Regions from separate parts of the Pseudomonas sp. GW823-FHT03E05 genome, predicted to be linked through region 2. Evidence: predicted binding sites of a transcription regulator. Region 2 holds the regulator's gene; each other region holds the start of a gene.

Region 1 (6,346 bases), on a different contig from region 2:
GGCGAAAAGGCCCCTCTGCTGGAAGGCATCTACCGCACCCGCCTGAAACAGCAGCCGCCGGCGGAATGGACCCAGCTCAGCCGCGACGAACGCAGCGCCAAGCTGCGTGAAGGTCTGATCAAGTTCTGGAGCAGCAGCGACGTGCTGTTGCGACAACTGGGTCAGGAGCGCGCCAGCAGCATCAAGGACTTCCTGGTGGACAAGGGCCAACTGGCCGACGACCGGGTCTACTTCATCGATGCCAACCTGGGCCAGGCCGAAAGCGATGGCCGGGTAGTCACCCCGCTGCACCTGGACAGCGAATAAACCTCTCGCGCCGGGCTCCACCCAGCCCGGCCGGTATCTCCTGCAGCGCCTGCCTGGCGCCCACAATAGAACAGGCCCCGACACTCAGTGCCGGGGCCTGTAATGATCACGTCCTTGTGATCTTCCGCATGAACCCTTTTGAGAAGCGGCAGACGTATCACTCGGCTCGTCTACCGCACCCTCTCCCTGTCCAGGCGAGAAGCGTGAGTGTTACTCGGCTTTCAGGCCGTCAGCGGAAACTGCCTTGACGCCTTTGATTTTCTTGGTGATGGCCACGGCGGTAGCTTTCTGAGCCTCGGTTACCGCAACAGTGGACGACAGCGAAACAACGCCCTTGTTGGTTTCAACCTTGATGTCGGTGCCAGGAATGCCTTTCTCGGTTACCAGATCGCTTTTCACTTTGGTGGTGATCCAGGTATCGGAGGTGGCCTCTTTGGCCTTGGTCACTTCACCGGCAGCCACCACCATGGGCGACTGGGTGTTTTGAGTGGTCTGCGCAAATGCTGCGTTAGCCATGGTCAGGGTCAGAGCGGTAGCAGTTGCGGCAGCGATAGCGAACTTCTTCATACGAGTAACTCCTGTTCTTTAAGAAAGCCTGCGCCGTGTCCTGGCAACAGGGTTATGAGGGATATTGCAGGTGCTGTGCCAAGTCTGGGAGCCTATAAATATTCATAAAAATCAATAAGTTATAAAATCTTTAATAATTCGGCATCATGCAAAATGCATGACTGCCCGCCAATCTGCATGCAAGTTGCGGCTTTTTCAGCGCGGCCTGGCCAATCGTGAAAAGCCTCCTCAAGCCCCCTCCGCACCACAGCCTTTGGGCGCATAGTCGGCCTCCACAGTGGTGGTGCATGTCCATCCTGAAGTCGCCGAACGGGTCAGGGTCAGGGTCTTGTTCAGCACCGGCCCCGGCGCATTGAGCAGGGTGCAGCCAATGCTTCCTTCACCGGTGGCCGCCGTCCCGCCGGCACTCATCCGGCAGTTGGCGGTCTGGGCCGTGCCCCCGGCCAGGGCCAGGGTCGGATCGGTCCCCTGGTTCAGCAGATCCTCGACGTTGACCTTCAGGGCCGACGCCTCGGACAGCGCGGCAATCACCTTGGCCCGCGCCTGGTACTTGGCATACATCGGCATCGCCACGGTGGCGAGGATGCCGATGATGGCTACCACCACCAGCAATTCGATCAGGGTAAAACCGGATTGATGTTTCATGGGTTGCCTCCTGGCATGGACGAATGTTGCATGAGCACAAAGGCGTGAAGCACAGCCTGTGCCAGGAGATAACCCACGGATTACGTGGCCTGCAGGTGCGATAGCCCATGGCCTTGAGCACAAGGAGTCGCACAAACTGACAAATTTCGTCAGCCCCTGCCCCTCTCCGGCAGCGCCTCGCCAGCTAGGCTTGGACAGGTGCATGGCGGCCCGACAGTCGGCTCGCGCCCCCACCAAGGAACGTCCGGGGGGCAGGGTGATCTATCACCCGTTCGAACACAGCAGGGCGCTTGCGCCTCCCTATCCACCCTTGCACCAAGGATCGAACCATGGCGGTAAAAGCACCCGCGACCAGTGTCTATCTCTGGCACGGCACCGACAGCCAGGGCCGCCCCCTCACCGGAGAACTCAGCGCCGCGACCCCGGCCCTGATCAGGGCGCAATTGCGCAGACAGGGCATCACCCCAACCCGAGTCCGACGCAAACCCAAGGGCTGGCTGCGCCTGCATCAGCGAGTAGGGGCACGGGACATTGCCCTGCTCACCCGGCAGTTGGCCACGCTGATGCAGGCCGGGGTGCCGCTGCTGCAATCCTTCGACATCATTGCCGAAAGTTTCGAGCATCCGCAGATGCGCCAACTGCTGGCCAGCCTCAAGCGCGACATCGAGGCCGGCTCCAGCCTGGCCACGGCATTGCGCAGACAGCCGCGCCACTTCGACCCGCTGTACTGCAACCTGGTGGACGCCGGCGAGCAGGCCGGCGCCCTGGATACCCTGCTGGAGAGAGTCGCCACCTATAAGGAAAAGAGCGAGAACCTGAAGGCGCGGCTGAAGAAAGCCATGGTCTATCCCTTGGCGGTGATCGGCGTGGCGGTCGTGGTCAGCAGCATCCTGCTGCTCAAGGTGGTACCCCAGTTCCAGAGCCTGTTCGCCGGTTTCAATGCCGAGCTGCCACTGCTCACCCAGTGGGTCATCGCTCTGTCACACTTCATCCAGCAGCAGGGGGCGCTGCTGCTGGCCGCCGGTGTGCTGGGCGGGCTTGCGGCGCGCCTGGCCTATCAGCGCTCCCCGAGCTTGCGTGACCGCCTGGATGTCGGCCTTTTGCACATGCCCCTGGCCGGGCCACTGCTGCATAAATCCGCGGTGGCCCGCTACGCACGGACCCTGGCCACCACCTTCGCCGCCGGCGTTCCCCTGGTGCAGGCCCTGGATTCAGTGGCTGGAGCCAGCGGCAACCCTGTCTTCAGGCAAGCGGTGCAACGGATCCGCCAGCAGGTCGCCGCCGGCATGCAATTGAACTTTGCCATGCGCGCCAGCGGCGTCTTCCCGACCATGGCGATCCAGATGACCGCCATCGGCGAAGAGTCCGGAACCCTGGATCATCTGCTGGAAAAAGTCGCGATCCATTACGAGGTCGAGGTGGACAACCTGGTGGACAGCCTGACCAGCCTCATGGAGCCGTTGATCATGGTGGTCCTGGGGGGTATCGTCGGCGCCCTGGTGGTTGCCATGTACCTGCCTATCTTCCAACTCGGTACAGCGATCTGAACATGCCCCTGACTGACGCCCTCACTCTCTACCCCATGGCCTTCGTGGCTGCGGCCCTGGTATTGGGCCTGATCGTCGGCAGCTTTCTCAACGTGCTGGTGTGGCGCCTGCCGAAAATGCTCGAACGCGACTGGCGAGCCCAGGCCCGCGACGTGCTGGGGCTGGAGCCGGAACCTGTGGCTGCGCCCTACAACCTGATGCTGCCGCACTCCCAGTGCCCGCACTGTGCGCAGGCGATCCGCCCCTGGGAAAACATTCCGCTGCTCAGTTACCTGTGGCTACGTGGCCGCTGCGCCCACTGCAATAGCTCCATCAGCCCGCGCTACCCGTTGACCGAACTGGCCTGCGGGCTGATCTCGGGTTTTATCGCCTGGCACTTCGGCTTCGGCTGGGCGGCCGGGCTGATGCTGATCCTCAGTTGGGGGCTGCTGGCAATGAGCCTGATCGACGCCGATCACCAGCTGCTGCCGGATGTGCTGGTGCTGCCACTGTTATGGCTGGGGCTGATCGCCAACAGCTTCAGCCTGCTGATCAGCCTGGAGGATGCGCTGTGGGGGACGGTGATCGGCTACCTGTTCCTGTGGTCGGTGTTCTGGCTGTTCAAGCTGCTGACCGGCAAGGAGGGCATGGGCCACGGTGATTTCAAGCTGCTGGCCCTGTTCGGGGCCTGGGGCGGCTGGCAGATCCTGCCGCTGACCCTGCTACTGTCATCCCTGTTGGGGGCGATTCTCGGCACGATCCTGCTGCGCCTGCGCCGGGAAAAGACTTCGACGCCAATCCCCTTTGGACCCTTTCTGGCCATTGCCGGCTGGATTGCCTTGCTCTGGGGTGGTCAAATAACCGACTTCTATCTGCAGTTTGTCGGTTTCCAATGACTCGCTCCGTTAACACACCCTGGACCCTCGGCCTGACCGGCGGCATCGGCAGCGGCAAAAGTGCCGCCGCCCAGCACTTCATCGACCTGGGGGTGCATGTGATCGATGCCGATCATGCCGCCCGCTGGGTGGTGGAGCCCGGCCGCCCGGCCCTGGAACAGATTGCCCGGCACTTTGGCCAAGGCGTGCTGCAGGCCGACGGCCAACTGGATCGCGCGGCTCTGCGCAAGCTGATCTTCGAGGTGCCCGAACAGCGTCGCTGGCTGGAAGCCCTGCTGCACCCGCTGATCGCCGAGGAAATTGTCAGCCACCTGGCCCGCGCCGAATCGCCCTACGCAATCCTGGTGTCGCCGCTGCTGATCGAATCCGGCCAGTCGCGGATGACCCAGCGGATTCTGGTGATCGACGTGCCCCAGCAACTGCAGATCGAGCGTACCCTGCAGCGCGACCAGATCAGCGAACAGCAGGTCCAGGCGATTCTCCAGGCCCAGGCCAGCCGTGAGGAACGCCTGCGCCATGCCGATGACGTGCTGGTCAACGACCGCGACCACGCCTGGTTGCGCAGCGAGGTCGAGCGCCTGCATCACTTTTACCTAACTTTGCGTGGAGGCCAGTCATGAGCCAACCCCTGACCGTCGAATGCCCAACCTGTGGCGCCCCTGTGGAATGGACCGCGGCCAACATCAATCGGCCCTTCTGTTCCGATCGCTGCAAGCTGATCGACCTGGGCGCCTGGGCTGCCGAGGAGCACAAGATTCCGGTGAGCCCGGATGCCGAGGACGACCTGTTCTCCGAAGAGCTGCCCCCTCGCGCTCACTGAGTGCTCACCCCGGCGCCGGTCAGGGCCGCATGAAGCTGTAGTCCTGATCGTCGTCGAGGTTCTCCGCAAGAAACTGCAGCTCGTCTGCCAGGTCCTCGATGCTGCGCACACTCTTGCTTTGCTGCACCACCGCACTGAGCAGGGCGCGTAGGCTCAACCCCGGTTCAAAACCTTCCTGCTGAGCATTGTGCAGACTGTCGCGCACTTCCTGCCGGGCCCACTGGTAGACACTCATGACCGCACTCCTGAGATTTTTGCCGAGCATGCAGCCCGGCAAAACACCGTGGATTGATATGGATCAAGGGCGCGGATCCTCGTCTTTCCAGGGCGCCGACAGGTAGCGGGTACGGTTGAAGGTTTCCAGCCATTCCGGGCAGAACACCACCAGGGCGCTGATCACCATGCCGTTGATAAAGGCTTCCGGGAAGATGATCAGCCACAGGTAGCCGACAAAATCTTCCAGCCATTCGGGCATGGCAAAGCGTTCGTCGAACCACAGCAGGCCCAGGCCGCAGAGCAGGCATAACAATGCCGAGAGTGCCGCCGCAAAGAACCCCGAGCAGAAGATATAGACGAAGGGATTGCGCGGCTGGGCCCGTTCCACCAGCCAGGCGCAGGCCTCGGTGACCGCCACCGGCAGCAGGATCAGCAAGGCTCCATTGACCCCCAGCGCCGCCAGGTCCTGCCGGCCCAGGGCCAGCAGGCCCAACTGTGCGATCAAGCCGCCAACTATCGCCAGCGGCCAGTCCAGCAGCAGGGTTACTGCGGTCATGCCGATGAAGTGGTAGGAGACCCCCGTGTCGAAATCCCGGCGCACCAGCCACAGCAGAAACAAGGCGAACACCGTGCCAAACAGCAAGTGCTGGCGCCGGCTGTCGGTAAACAGCTCGACCCAGGGCGCCCGCAGTACCGCCCAGATCAGTACTGGCACATACAGCAGCCAGCCGCCAATCAGGCTTTGCGGCGACAGCAGCGCCGCGCTGATCATGGCTGGGCCCGCTCCAGCGCCGCAGCCAATTGCGCGGCCGTGGCGAACGCCTGCCGGGCGACCAGTTGCCCATCCTGCAGCTGCAGCCACAGCACCTGATCCTCGGCGGCGGGATAGCGTGGTGCCACGCGCCCATCGCGATCTAGCATCACTCGGTAGGGGTAATCCTTCATGGCCGGCACCGCAAACAGTTTGGCGATCACTGTCGGCATGCGCTGGATATCGGCGACAAACACCCCGTGACGCTCCTGCAGGTAGCCCTTGGGTTTGTCCTTGAGCGCCGCGTTCACCACTTTGGCGGCGTCCATGCTGCGTGCCACCAACAGGATCCGCGCCTGGGAATCGAGGCTGTAGGGCTGGTCGAATTGATCCAGCAGGGTCCAGGGCGCCAGGCGCTCTCCTATTTCCAGGGCCTGGGCCCACAACGGCAACAGGGCCAGCAACAGCATTGACCAGCGCTTCACTGCGCACTCCTTATCGAATGGTTGGACGGCAGACAGTCTACACCGCCCCTGGACAGGCTCCAGCGAGGTTGCCGGCAACGCCTGCGGAGGTTTTTGCACGGCCGTGGTTTTTAAGGTCATATTTGAGCGCTAAG
Region 2 (6,346 bases):
GATTTCCAGAGCTGGCATCGCGGGGTAGATCCTTTCAGCTAAGGTCGCGGTGGCGAACCTGGACGTTCTTCAGGGATTTTTGCAGGACCTGGCCCAGGCGCTCGGTCAGGTACACGGAGCGGTGGTGCCCGCCGGTGCAGCCGATGGCGATGGTCACATAGGCGCGGTTGCTGGCGGCAAAGCGTGGCAGCCATTTGAGCAGGTAGCTGGAGATGTCCTGGAACATTTCCTCGACATCGGGTTGCGCCGCCAGATACTCGGCCACGGGCGCATCCAGGCCTGATTGGGCGCGCAACTCGGGCTTCCAATACGGGTTGGGCAGGCAGCGCACGTCGAACACCAGGTCTGCATCTACCGGCATGCCGCGCTTGAAGCCGAAGGACTCCACCAGGAACGCGGTACCGGGTTCCGGCTGGTTCAACAGTCGCAGCTTGATGGTGTCGCGCAGCTGGTAAAGGTTCAGGTTGGTGGTGTTGACCTTGAGATCGGCCAGGTCGACGATCGGCCCCAGCAGTTGGGTTTCATCGTGGATGGCTTCGGCCAGGGAGCGGTTGGCGCTGCTCAGCGGGTGGCGCCGACGGGTCTCGGAGAAGCGCTTGAGCAGGGTCTCTTCGTCGGCATCCAGGTACAGCACATCGCACTGGATATGCCGGCTGCGCACTTCTTCCAGCAATTCGGGGAAGCGCGACAGATGACTGGGCAGGTTGCGGGCATCGATGGACACCGCCACCAGCGGTTGCGCCAGTTCGGTGTGGATCAACGCACGTTCAGCCAGTTCCGGCAGCAAGCCGGCTGGCAGGTTGTCGATGCAGTAGTAGCCGTGGTCCTCGAGAACATCGAGGGCGGTGCTTTTACCTGAGCCGGAGCGGCCGCTAACGATGATCAAACGCATGATTACTGACCGTTTTGCTCGTCCAGAACGACCTGATACAAGGCTTCGTTGCTGGTGGCGCTGCGCAGCCGGTCACGGACTTCCTTGCGATCGAGCATGCTGGCGATCTGCCGGAGCAGTTCCAGGTGTGCATCGGTCGCGGCTTCCGGAACCAGCAGGACGAACAGCAGGTCGACCGGTGCGCCATCAATGGCGTCGAAATCGATCGGAGCGTCCAGGTGCATCAGCGCACTGATGGGCGACTCGCAGCCTTTGAGGCGGCAGTGGGGAATGGCGATGCCGTTGCCAAAACCGGTGGAACCGAGTTTTTCACGGGCAATCAGGCTCTCGAAGACATCCTGCATCTCCAGATCAGGCACTTCACGGCTGATCAGGTTGGCAATTTGTTCGAGGGCGCGTTTTTTACTGCCGCCCGGCACGTTCACCAGGGAACGGCCGGGGGTCAGGATGCTTTCAAGTCGGATCATGGGAGGGGAGTGTTAGCGACCCGTGCCTTGGAGAAGGTGGAGTTGCTTTTCCTTATGCTTTTTCAGTTGGCGGTCAAGCTTGTCCGTGAGCAGGTCGATTGCGGCATACATATCGTCATGTTCTGCGTTGGCAACGACCTCCCCACCGTGGATGTGCAGGGTGGCTTCGATTTTCTGCTTCAGCTTCTCGACAGCCATGGTGACCTGCACATTGGTAATCTTGTCGAAGTGCCTCTCCAGCCGGTCGAGTTTTTCGCCGATGTAGACGCGCAGGGGTTCAGTCACTTCGAGTTGGTGTCCACTGATGTTGACTTGCATACAGCTTCTCCTTCGTTGCCAGTGCATAACGCGGCAGGCTGGGTTGCCTGCCACCTAGACTACGTTTGAAAACGACACCGGGCCCTTTTCAAACACACTCTGAAACGCTGTGGCCAGCCCTGCGGCTACATCAACCGCTTACGTTCGCTGGAAGGCGCGATCCCAAGGGATTCGCGGTACTTGGCGACGGTACGACGGGCTACCTGAATGCCTTGTGCCTCCAGTAAACCAGCGATCTTGCTGTCACTCAACGGCTTTTTCTGATTTTCCGCGGCCACCAATTTTTTGATGATCGCGCGGATCGCCGTGGACGAGCATTCACCGCCTTCCGAAGTGCTGACGTGGCTGGAGAAAAAGTATTTCAGCTCATATATGCCGCGTGGGGTATGCATGAATTTTTGCGTGGTCACCCGGGAAATCGTCGATTCGTGCATGCCCACCGCCTCGGCGATATCGTGCAGAACCAGCGGCTTCATCGCTTCATCGCCATATTCGAGAAAGCCGCGCTGGTGCTCGACGATCTGGGTGGCGACCTTCATCAGGGTTTCATTGCGGCTTTGCAGGCTCTTGATGAACCAGCGGGCTTCCTGCAACTGGTTGCGCATGAAGGTGTTGTCGGCGCTGGTGTCGGCGCGGCGTACAAAACCGGCGTACTGGGCGTTGACCCGCAGGCGCGGCACGGATTCCTGGTTCAGTTCCACCAGCCAGCGCTCGTTGTCCTTGCGCACTATGACGTCCGGGACCACGTATTCGGCTTCGCTGGATTCGATCTGCGAACCGGGGCGGGGGTTGAGGCTCTGCACCAGCTCGATGACCTGGCGCAGCTCATCTTCCTTGAGCTTCATGCGCCGCATCAGCTGGCTGTAGTCGCGGCTGCCCAGGAGGTCGATGTAGTCACTGACCAGGCGCTGGGCCTCGCCCAGCCAGGGCGTTTTCGCCGGCAGCTGGCGCAGTTGCAGCAACAGGCACTCGCCCAGGTTGCGGGCGCCGATGCCCGCGGGTTCGAATTGCTGGATGCGGTGCAGGACGGCTTCTATCTCGTCCAGTTCGATGTCCAGTTCCGGATCGAAGGCTTCGAGGATCTCCTCGAGGGTTTCGTCCAGGTAGCCCTGATTGTTGATGCAATCGATCAGGGTCACGGCGATCAGGCGGTCGGTGTCCGACATCGGCGCCAGGTTCAGTTGCCAGAGCAGGTGGCTCTGCAGGCTCTCGCCCGCGGAAGTGCGGGTGGTGAAGTCCCACTCGTCGTCATCGCTGCTGGGCAGGCTGCTGGCGCTGGTCTGGTATACGTCTTCCCAGGCGGTGTCGACCGGCAGTTCATTGGGGATGCGCTCGTTCCACTCACCGTCCTCGAGGTTGTCCACCGTGGGGGCGGTTTCCTGGTAGGAGGGCTCCTGGATCTCGGTATTGGGTTTGGACTCGGTGTTGTCGGCCAGGGGGTCGCTGTTGTCGAAGTCGTCGCCTTCTTCCTGGCGTTCGAGCATCGGGTTGGACTCCAGGGCTTCCTGGATTTCCTGTTGCAGGTCCAGGGTCGACAATTGGAGCAGGCGGATGGCCTGTTGCAGCTGCGGTGTCATCGTCAGCTGCTGGCCCATTCTAAGGACTAGCGATGGTTTCATGGCAGGGGCTTAACACCTTATTTGCCGGCGCACATGCGCCATCCACTACAGGGCGCCGGAGCGCCAAACATAAGCAAATTATATGCCTGAAACTGAAGTGTTTGCCTAGAGCGCTGTAACAATAAAGTTTGTAGGGTTTTATTGTTCCCGGCGCCCTGGCGTCCAGCCCAACACATCAGCCCTTACAGGCGGAACTCATGGCCCAGATAGACTTCCTTGACCAGTTCGTTGGCCAGGATGGTCTCGGAGTCGCCTTCGGCGATCAGTTGCCCGTCGTTGACGATGTAGGCGGTCTCGCAGATGTCCAGGGTTTCCCGGACGTTGTGGTCGGTGATCAGCACCCCGATGCCCTTGGCCTTGAGGTGGTGGATGATCTGCTTGATATCGCCCACCGAGATCGGGTCGACACCGGCGAAGGGTTCGTCCAGCAGGATGAACTTGGGCGCGGTGGCCAGGGCCCGGGCGATCTCCACGCGGCGCCGCTCACCACCGGACAGGCTCATGCCGAGGTTGTCGCGGATGTGGTTGATGTGGAATTCCTGCAGCAGGCTTTCCAGCTCCTGGCGACGGCCGGCCTTGTCGAGCTCCTTGCGGGTCTCGAGGATGGCCATGATGTTGTCGGCCACCGACAGTTTGCGAAAGATCGAGGCTTCCTGGGGCAGGTAGCCGATACCGGCGCGTGCTCGGCCGTGCATCGGTTGGTGGCTGACATCCAGGTCGTCGATCAGGACGCGGCCCTGATCGGCCTGGACCAGGCCGACGATCATGTAGAAGCAGGTGGTCTTGCCGGCGCCGTTGGGGCCGAGCAGGCCGACGATCTGACCGCTGTCGATGGACAGGCTGACATCACGCACGACCTGGCGGCTCTTGTAGCTCTTGGCCAGGTGCTGAGCTTTCAGAGTTGCCATTACTGGGCCTTTTGCTCGTCGGTTTTCTTTTTCGGCTGGATGACCATGTCGATCCGCGGACGCGGCGCGGTAACCGAGCTGCCATTGGCGCGACCGGCGTTGGCAACCTGCTTGACGGTGTCGTAGACGATCTTCTCGCCTTCGGTGGTATTACCGTCGTTGATGACCTTGGCCTTGTCGATCAGCACGATGCGGTTCTGCTGGGCATGGTACTGGATGGTCACGGCGTAGGCCTGGACCGGTTTCGGGTCGGTCTGCTTCTGCAGTTGCTCGAAGTAGGCGAGGTTGCCCACCGAGGTCACCACGTCGATTTCACCGGTCTTGGACCGGGTGATGGTCACGGTGTTACCGGTGATCTTCATCGAGCCCTGGGTGATGATGACATCGCCCTTGTAGGTGGCCACGCCGTTCTTGTCGTCCAGCTGGGCGTCGTCGGCCTGGATGCGGATCGGCTGTTGGCTATCGTTCGGCAGAGCCCAGGCGCTCACGCTTCCCAGTGCTGCGCCCAGACTGAGCAAAATAGGGAGGGTTTTAACGAGCCTCATACTGTCCTCTTACGTTCGATAGCAGGTTCATCCTGCCGTCTTTCAAATACGCTTTCATTCCCTTGGCCGTAGTCACGCCGTCGGCGCCGTCGATTCTAACGGCTTGCTCGGTCTGCGCATATTGCTTCTGCGGGAATACTGTCATGCGGGTCGTGGTGATCAGCAGGTTGCGGTTGCGCTCGTCGGTGCGGGAAACCCGTACCGAATCGATCAGCTCGACCTCGGTGCCGTCCGGGTTGACCTCGCCGCGTTCGCTCTGGACATGCCAGGGGAACGTGGTGCCACGGTACATCTGCAGGTCCGGCTTGGTCAGCAGGGTCACTTCGCTGGCCTTGACGTGTTCGACCTTGTCCGAGGTCATTTCGTACTGCAGTTTGCCGTCGGGCAGGTACTGCACGCTGCGGGCGTTGATCACGTAGTAGTCGATGGCGCTTTCGTCGACCTGGGCCAACGGCTTGTCGAGGAAGCGTTCCGGGCTGATGTTCCAGTAACCGACCGCTGCGAACAGCAGGGCGATGGTCCCGAAGATCAGGATGTTGCGAATCTTTTTGCTCAGCATGGGAAGGCTCTATAAGTAAGCGGCATTGGCTGCTTCAAGGCGGTCCTGGGCACGCAGGATCAGTTCGCAGAACTCGCGCGCGGCACCTTCGCCGCCGCGGGCCGCGGTGACGCCGTGGGCGTGTTCGCGGACAAACGCTGCGGCATTGGCCACTGCCATGCCCAGCCCCACGCGGCGGATCACCGGCAGGTCGGGCAAATCGTCGCCCAGATAGGCGACCTGTTCATAGCTTAGGCCCAGTTGGCCAAGAAGCTCGTCCAATACCACCAGCTTGTCTTCGCGGCCCTGGTACAGGTGGGGAATCCCCAGGTTCTTGGCCCGGCGCTCTACCACCGGGGTCTTGCGCCCGCTGATGATCGCCGTCTGCACGCCGGCTGCCATGAGCATCTTGATGCCCTGGCCGTCCAGAGTGTTGAAGGTCTTGAACTCGCTGCCGTCTTCGAGGAAGTACAGGCGCCCGTCGGTCAGCACGCCGTCGACATCGAATACCGCCAGCTTGATGTTTTTACCGCGTTGCAGCAGGTCGGCACTCATCACATCACTCCCGCGCGCAGCAGGTCGTGCATGTTCAAGGCGCCGATCGGCCGGTCTTCCTTGTCCACCACCACCAGGGCGCTGATCTTGTGGTCTTCCATGATTTTCAGGGCTTCGGCGGCCAGCATGTCGGCACGTGCGGTCTTGCCATGAGGGGTCATCACCGAATCGATGGTGGCATGGTGTATATCGATGGCCCGATCCAGGGTGCGACGCAGGTCGCCGTCGGTGAAGATCCCGGCCAGGCGGCCGTCGGCCTCCAGGATCACGGTCATGCCCAGGCCCTTGCGGGTCATTTCCATGAGCGCGTCCTTGAGCAGGGTGCCGCGTTGCACCTGTGGCAGATCACTGCCTTCGTGCATGACGTTCTCCACCTTGAGCAGCAGACGACGGCCCAGGGCACCACCCGGGTGGGAGAAGGCAAAGTCCTCGGCAGTGAAGCCGCGGGCTTCCAGCAGCGCCACGGCCAGGGCGTCGCCCATGACCAGGGCGGCGGTGGTCGAG
Region 3 (6,346 bases), on a different contig from region 2:
AAAGCGGGGTCATGTCTTCGGCCATTTCGGTGTGGTCCAGACCGGCGATGCCGTTCAGGGCCGAGGCGTAGACGACTTTGAAGTCCAGCTGTTCTTCGGTGGCGCCCAGGTTGTCGAACAGGTCGAAGATCTGGTCCAGAACCCAGTCAGGACGCGCGCCCGGACGGTCGACCTTGTTGATCACCACGATTGGACGCAGGCCGGCTTCGAAAGCCTTCTTGGTCACGAAACGGGTTTGCGGCATAGGGCCGTCTTGAGCGTCGACCAGCAGCAGCACGGAGTCGACCATGGACATTACGCGCTCAACTTCGCCGCCGAAGTCGGCGTGGCCCGGGGTGTCCACGATGTTGATGTGGTAGCCGTTCCAGTTGATGGCGGTGTTTTTCGCCAGGATGGTAATGCCGCGCTCTTTTTCCTGGTCGTTGGAGTCCATCACGCGCTCGTCGTTGAGCTCGTTGCGTTCCAGGGTGCCGGATTGACGCAGGAGTTTGTCTACCAGGGTGGTCTTACCATGGTCAACGTGGGCAATGATGGCGATGTTGCGTAGATTTTCGATCACTTGTGTATCTCGATCAGAGGATTCGGTGTGCTGACAAATGCTGGCAGCGATTAACAATAGATTCAGGCCTGGCCGTTACAGCTGGACGGCGGCGTCGGGGGGCCGGTGACGCAAGCCACAGGCGAACATCCCCGGGCACTTAGCTCGGTCTATAAACGCGCACATTGGCATGTCCCTCACTGAGCAGATGGTGAGCATGCAGGCGACTCATGACGCCTTTGTCGCAATACAGCAGGTACTGGCGCGTAGGGTCCAGTTCCTTGAAGCGGGCGTTCAATGCATAGAACGGCAGCGCTTTTACTTCGATGCCTGCGAGCTCCAGCGGCTGGTCTTCCTCGGCATCCGGATGACGGATGTCGATGACGATCTGACCGGCCAGCGCCTCACTGACTTCTTCAATCTGTACATCCTGGCCCAACTCGTCGATCACCCGATCGATCGGCACCAGTTTGGCCCGCTCGATCGCACGCTCGAGCACCGCCATATCGAATTCTTTCTCTTCATGCTCGACGCGATGGCGCTTGGCATGGGTCTTGGGGTTCACCGAGATGACCCCGCAGTACTCCGGCATGTGCTTGGCGAAGTCGGCGGTGCCGATCTCCACGGCCAGGTCGATGATGTCCTGCTTGTGGCTGGCAATCAGGGGGCGCAGTACCAGTTTCTCGGTCACGCAGTCGATCACCGACAGGTTCGGCAGGGTCTGGCTGGACACCTGGGAAATCGCCTCGCCGGTCACCAGCGCGTCGATGTGCAGGCGGTCGGCGATGCTCGACGCGGCACGCAACATCATACGCTTCAAAATGACGCCCATATGACTGTTGTCGACTTTGCCGAGGATTTCCCCGAGCACTTCCTCGAACGGCACGCTGACGAACAGCACGCGCTGGGAGCTGCCGTACTTCTTCCATATATAGTGCGCGACTTCCATCACGCCCAGTTCATGGGCACGCCCGCCCAGGTTGAAGAAGCAGAAATGCCCCATCAGGCCGCGGCGCATGATCTGGTACGCCGCCACCGTGGAATCGAAACCGCCGGACATCAGGACCAGGGTCTGTTCCAGGGCGCCCAGCGGGTAGCCGCCGATGCCGTTGTGCTGGCTGTGGATCACGAACAACCGTTGGTCGCGAATTTCCATCCGCACTTCGATTTCAGGCTCTTTCAGGGAAATTCCGGCGGCACCGCACTGCCGACGCAGTTGGCTGCCGACGTATTTTTCCACGTCCATGGAGCTGAATTCATGCTTGCCGGCACGCTTGCAGCGCACGGCAAAAACCTTCCCCGGGAGGGCTTCGCCAAAGTGCTGCTTGCACTTGGCGACGATGTCGTCGAAGTCGCCCAGAGGGTACTCGTCGACCTGCAGGAAATGCGCGATGCCGGGCATGCAGCTCAGGCGCTCGGTCATGTCCTTCAGGGCCTTGGGCTCGCTGACGGCGGTTTCCAGCTCGAGGTTGTCCCACACACCATTGACCACCACGGCCGGGTCCAGGTCGCGGAGCACAGCACGGATGTTCTTCGCCAACTGACGGATGAAACGCGTCCGAACCGGGCGGCTCTTGATGGTGATTTCCGGGAAAACTTTAACGATTAGTTTCATGAAAACAGCGCGCGCTGGGCCAGCCGAAAAAGGGGGGCGCGGATTATAGCGGAAATTGCTCAAGGTTTAACCAGTTTATGTGCAGAAGGTTTTCGATGCACCAAAACGGGTCATTTATTGGCAAAGACGCTACATTGCAGTGCGCCGAATGCCGGCATTCAACCCAATACGTCGCAGAAAGCGTGATTTTGGGGCAGAAAACCCATCTCGGGGCACTGGCATGCAATTTGCTCCCTTGTGAGGCAGGTTGCCATGGCAGAGTATTCGCGCCGGCATCACCCACATTCTAAGGGCACTCCAACACCAAGCCCGAAGCCACCCGGAGGACACTATGTCGAAGTCGGTTCAACTCATCAAAGATCATGACGTCAAATGGATTGATCTGCGCTTCACTGACACCAAGGGCACTCAACATCACGTGACCATGCCGGCTCGTGATGCGCTGGATGAAGACTTCTTCGAAGCTGGCAAGATGTTCGACGGCTCCTCCATCGCTGGCTGGAAAGGCATCGAAGCCTCCGACATGATCCTGATGCCGGACGACGAAACCGCCGTACTGGACCCGTTCACCGAAGAACCGACCCTGATCCTGGTGTGCGACATCATCGAACCTTCGAGCATGCAGGGTTACGATCGTGACCCACGTGCCATCGCCAAGCGCGCCGAAGAGCACCTGAAAGCCACCGGTATCGGCGACACCGTATTCGCCGGCCCAGAGCCAGAGTTCTTCATCTTCGACCAGGTGAAATTCAAGTCCGACATCTCCGGCTCCATGTTCAAGATCTACTCCGAACAAGGTTCGTGGATGTCCGACCAGGACATCGAAGGCGGTAACAAGGGCCACCGTCCAGGCGTCAAGGGCGGCTACTTCCCGGTTCCACCGTTCGACCACGACCACGAAATCCGTACCTCCATGTGCAACGCACTGGAAGAAATGGGCCTGACCGTCGAAGTTCACCACCACGAAGTGGCGACTGCGGGCCAGAACGAAATCGGCGTCAAGTTCAACACCCTGGTGAAGAAGGCCGACGAAACCCAGACCCTGAAGTACGTGGTGCACAACGTGGCTGACGCCTACGGCCGCACTGCCACCTTCATGCCCAAGCCTCTGTACGGCGACAACGGCTCGGGCATGCACGTCCACATGTCGATCTGGAAAGACGGCAAGAACACCTTCGCAGGTGAAGGCTATGCCGGCCTGTCCGATACCGCCCTGTACTTCATCGGCGGCATCATCAAGCACGGTAAGGCCCTGAACGGCTTCACCAACCCGGCGACCAACTCCTACAAGCGTCTGGTGCCAGGCTTCGAAGCCCCGGTCATGCTGGCCTACTCGGCGCGCAACCGCTCCGCTTCGATCCGTATTCCTTACGTGTCGAGCCCTAAGGCCCGCCGTATCGAAGCCCGTTTCCCGGACCCGGCTGCCAACCCGTACCTGGCCTTCGCTGCCCTGCTGATGGCCGGCCTGGACGGCATCCAGAACAAGATCCACCCTGGCGACGCTGCTGACAAAAACCTGTACGACCTGCCGCCTGAAGAGGCCAAAGAGATCCCACAAGTTTGCGGCAGCCTGAAGGAAGCCCTGGAAGAGCTGGACAAAGGTCGTGCGTTCCTGACCAAAGGCGGCGTTTTCAGCGACGACTTCATCGACGCCTACATCGCCCTGAAAAGCGAAGAAGAAATCAAGGTACGTACCTTCGTACACCCACTGGAATACGAGCTGTACTACAGCTGCTGATCCGGTAGCGCCGGCGCAAGCCGCGTGATCAAGGGGCCTCCTTCGGGAGGCCTTTTTTTATGCCCGCGCATTTGCCCTGCCCGGGGTGGTTGCGTGCATCATGGGAGCCGTCTCCCCATCAGCAGCCGAGCCCGCCCATGACTTCGCGCCTCAACCTGTGCCTCGCCCTGACTTGCAGCCTGTTCGCCACCGCCGCCTGCGCCAGTGACGCCCCGCCCGCCCTCGCCCCGCTGCTGCAGAGCATCGGCGAACGCCTGGCGATTGCCGATCAGGTGGCCCTGAGCAAATGGGACAGCCACAAGGCCGTGGAAGACCGCCCGCGGGAACAACAGGTGATCGCCGGGGCAACCGCCCAGGCCGCAACCTATCACTTGAGCGAAGAAACGGTTGGGCAGTTCTTCGCCGCCCAGATCGAAGCCAACAAGCTGGTGCAATACGCCCGACTCTCGACCTGGCACTTGCAAGGCCGGGCACCGGACACTCCGCGCCAGGACCTGGCCGGGCAGATCCGCCCCCAACTTGATCAGTTACAAAAACGCCTGCTGCAGCAACTGGCCGACTTCAGCCCGCAGCGCACCGACCGCCAATGCCCGCAATGGCTGGCCCGGGCCAATCAGGCCAGCAGCAGCGACCCACTGCGACGACTGGCGATGGTTCGTGCCACGGCAGAGTTATGTGTGTTCAAAGGTTAACCACGCCTGTGCCACGCGCAGCAGCACCCTATGCTGGAGCCTTTCAGGCACCCGCCAGGATCAGCGAGATGCACCTCGTCATTGCTTGCCTGCTGTGGATCAGCGCATTGCCAGCCGGCGCGCAGATCTACCAGTACACCGACTCGGCCGGTAATCGCGCCTATAGCGACCAGCCGCCGGGAACCTCGTACCGGCAGATTGAAACGCCCGCGCCGAATCGCCTCCCCAGCCCGGCCACACCGGCGCCACATACGCCGGCAGCACAACCTGCCAGCACCCTTCTGGCCTACGAACGGCTGCAACTGAGCGGCGTACCGGAGCACGGTGCCTTGCGCGCCAACAACGGCAGTTTCAGCGTGCAGGTGGAGTTGCAGCCCAGCCTGCGGCCCGGCCACCGTCTGCGCCTGCTGCTGGATGGCCAGCCCTATGGCCAGGCCGGCCAGGGGCCCGAGCTGCAACTGGTGAATATCGACCGTGGCCAGCACCGGTTGGCGGTGCAGGTGCTGGCTGGCGACAAGGTCCTGCAACAGAGCCCGGCCATCAGCTTCACTCTGCTGCGGGCCCGCCGCCCCTGAGCCTCAACCGTGCACCACGCCGCTGGCCAGCAGTGCGGCGATGGTCGGTTCATCCAGGCCCAGCCCCTGCAATACCGCCCGGGTGTCCTGCCCCAGGCTCGGCGGCGCCGTACGGTAGCTGGCCGGCGTGCGCGACAACTTCACCGGCGAACCTATGCCCCGGTAGCCATCGAGTTCCACCAGCAGCCCGCGATGCCGGGTGTGGGGATGAGCCACCACCTGGTCGACGGTGGCGATCGAACCACAAGGCACCCCCAGGCCGATCAGCCGCGGGGCCAGCAACGCGCAGTCGTGTGCCGACAGGTAATGCTCCAGTTGCTGCTTCAAGGCCTCGCGGTTGACCGAGCGCTGGCCGTTGTCGGTAAAACGCGGGTCCTCCAGCAACGCGCCGGCCCCCAGTTCCTGGCACAGCCGGGCGAACTGGCGGTCGTTGCCCACCGCCAGGAAAATCGGCTCGCCAGCAGTGCGGTAGCTGTCGTAGGGAGCAATGTTGGGATGGGCGTTGCCCGTGCGTCTGGGCGTCTTGCCGGCGGCGAAGTAGTTCGGCAGGTGCGGGTGCAGCAGGGACACGCCGCAGTCGTACAGGGAGATGTCCAGTGACTGCCCGAGGCCGCTGCGCTGGCGCTCGTTGAGGGCCAGGAGAATCCCCGCCAGGGCATTCAGGCCGGTGACCATATCGACAATCGGCAGGCCGATGCGCAACGGCCCGCCGTCGCCTTCGCCGTTGACGCTCATCAGCCCGGCCATGGCCTGGATCACCGCGTCGTAACCCGGCAGCCCGCCCAGCGGGCCATCGGCGCCAAAGCCGGAAATCCCGCAGTGGATCAACGCCGGAAAACGCTGGCTCAGCACCTCCTGGTAACCGATGCCCCAACGCTGCAGGGTGCCCGGCTTGAAGTTCTCGATCAGCACGTCGGCGCCTTCCAGCAACTGCATCAGCAGTTCCAGGCCTTCAGGGCGCGACAGGTCGACGGCGATCCCCTGCTTGTTACGGTTGATGCCGCGAAAATACGCCGCGTCATCACCTTCGAAAGGCGGCCCCCAGCCCCGGGTCTCATCACCGCTCAAAGGTTCCAGCTTGATCACCTCGGCGCCGTGGTCGGCCAGGGCCTGGGAGCAGTAGGGGCCGCCCAGCACACGGCTGAGATCGATGATTTTCACGCCCGCCAGGGCGCCTTGGGCAAACGT

What was found. Region 2 encodes sigma-54, which starts transcription at its own class of promoters, with help from an activator protein. Its sites were predicted from a motif close to ANTGGCATNNANNTTGCTNT; they were not measured.
Region 1: a site for sigma-54 is predicted at 1,565-1,584, ahead of AC1RCO_RS23790 (pilin). Genes of this name have one in related genera too.
Region 3: a site for sigma-54 is predicted at 2,368-2,387, ahead of glnA (glutamate--ammonia ligase). Genes of this name have one in related genera too.

What each region holds. Positions count from the first base shown of each region.
Region 1 covers NZ_JBXAJB010000006.1:41,269-47,614, forward strand. The annotation lists gene AC1RCO_RS23780 (DUF748 domain-containing protein) at 1-306, shown strand, start outside; gene AC1RCO_RS23785 (BON domain-containing protein) at 517-873, opposite strand; gene AC1RCO_RS23790 (pilin) at 1,102-1,518, opposite strand; gene AC1RCO_RS23795 (type II secretion system F family protein) at 1,848-3,065, shown strand; gene AC1RCO_RS23800 (prepilin peptidase) at 3,068-3,940, shown strand; gene coaE (dephospho-CoA kinase) at 3,937-4,560, shown strand; gene yacG (DNA gyrase inhibitor YacG) at 4,557-4,760, shown strand; gene AC1RCO_RS23815 (hypothetical protein) at 4,780-4,995, opposite strand; gene AC1RCO_RS23820 (energy-coupling factor ABC transporter permease) at 5,059-5,748, opposite strand; gene AC1RCO_RS23825 (hypothetical protein) at 5,745-6,212, opposite strand.
Region 2 covers NZ_JBXAJB010000002.1:925,245-931,590, reverse strand. The annotation lists gene AC1RCO_RS12035 (HPr family phosphocarrier protein) at 1-18, opposite strand, end outside; gene rapZ (RNase adapter RapZ) at 35-892, opposite strand; gene ptsN (PTS IIA-like nitrogen regulatory protein PtsN) at 895-1,359, opposite strand; gene hpf (ribosome hibernation-promoting factor, HPF/YfiA family) at 1,372-1,677, opposite strand; gene AC1RCO_RS12015 (RNA polymerase factor sigma-54) at 1,803-3,296, opposite strand; gene lptB (LPS export ABC transporter ATP-binding protein) at 3,479-4,204, opposite strand; gene lptA (lipopolysaccharide transport periplasmic protein LptA) at 4,204-4,749, opposite strand; gene lptC (LPS export ABC transporter periplasmic protein LptC) at 4,736-5,308, opposite strand; gene AC1RCO_RS11995 (KdsC family phosphatase) at 5,318-5,842, opposite strand; gene AC1RCO_RS11990 (KpsF/GutQ family sugar-phosphate isomerase) at 5,842-6,346, opposite strand, start outside.
Region 3 covers NZ_JBXAJB010000005.1:410,230-416,575, forward strand. The annotation lists gene typA (translational GTPase TypA) at 1-559, opposite strand, end outside; gene thiI (tRNA uracil 4-sulfurtransferase ThiI) at 699-2,153, opposite strand; gene glnA (glutamate--ammonia ligase) at 2,485-3,891, shown strand; gene AC1RCO_RS22230 (chorismate mutase) at 4,029-4,583, shown strand; gene AC1RCO_RS22235 (DUF4124 domain-containing protein) at 4,652-5,158, shown strand; gene AC1RCO_RS22240 (CaiB/BaiF CoA transferase family protein) at 5,162-6,346, opposite strand, start outside.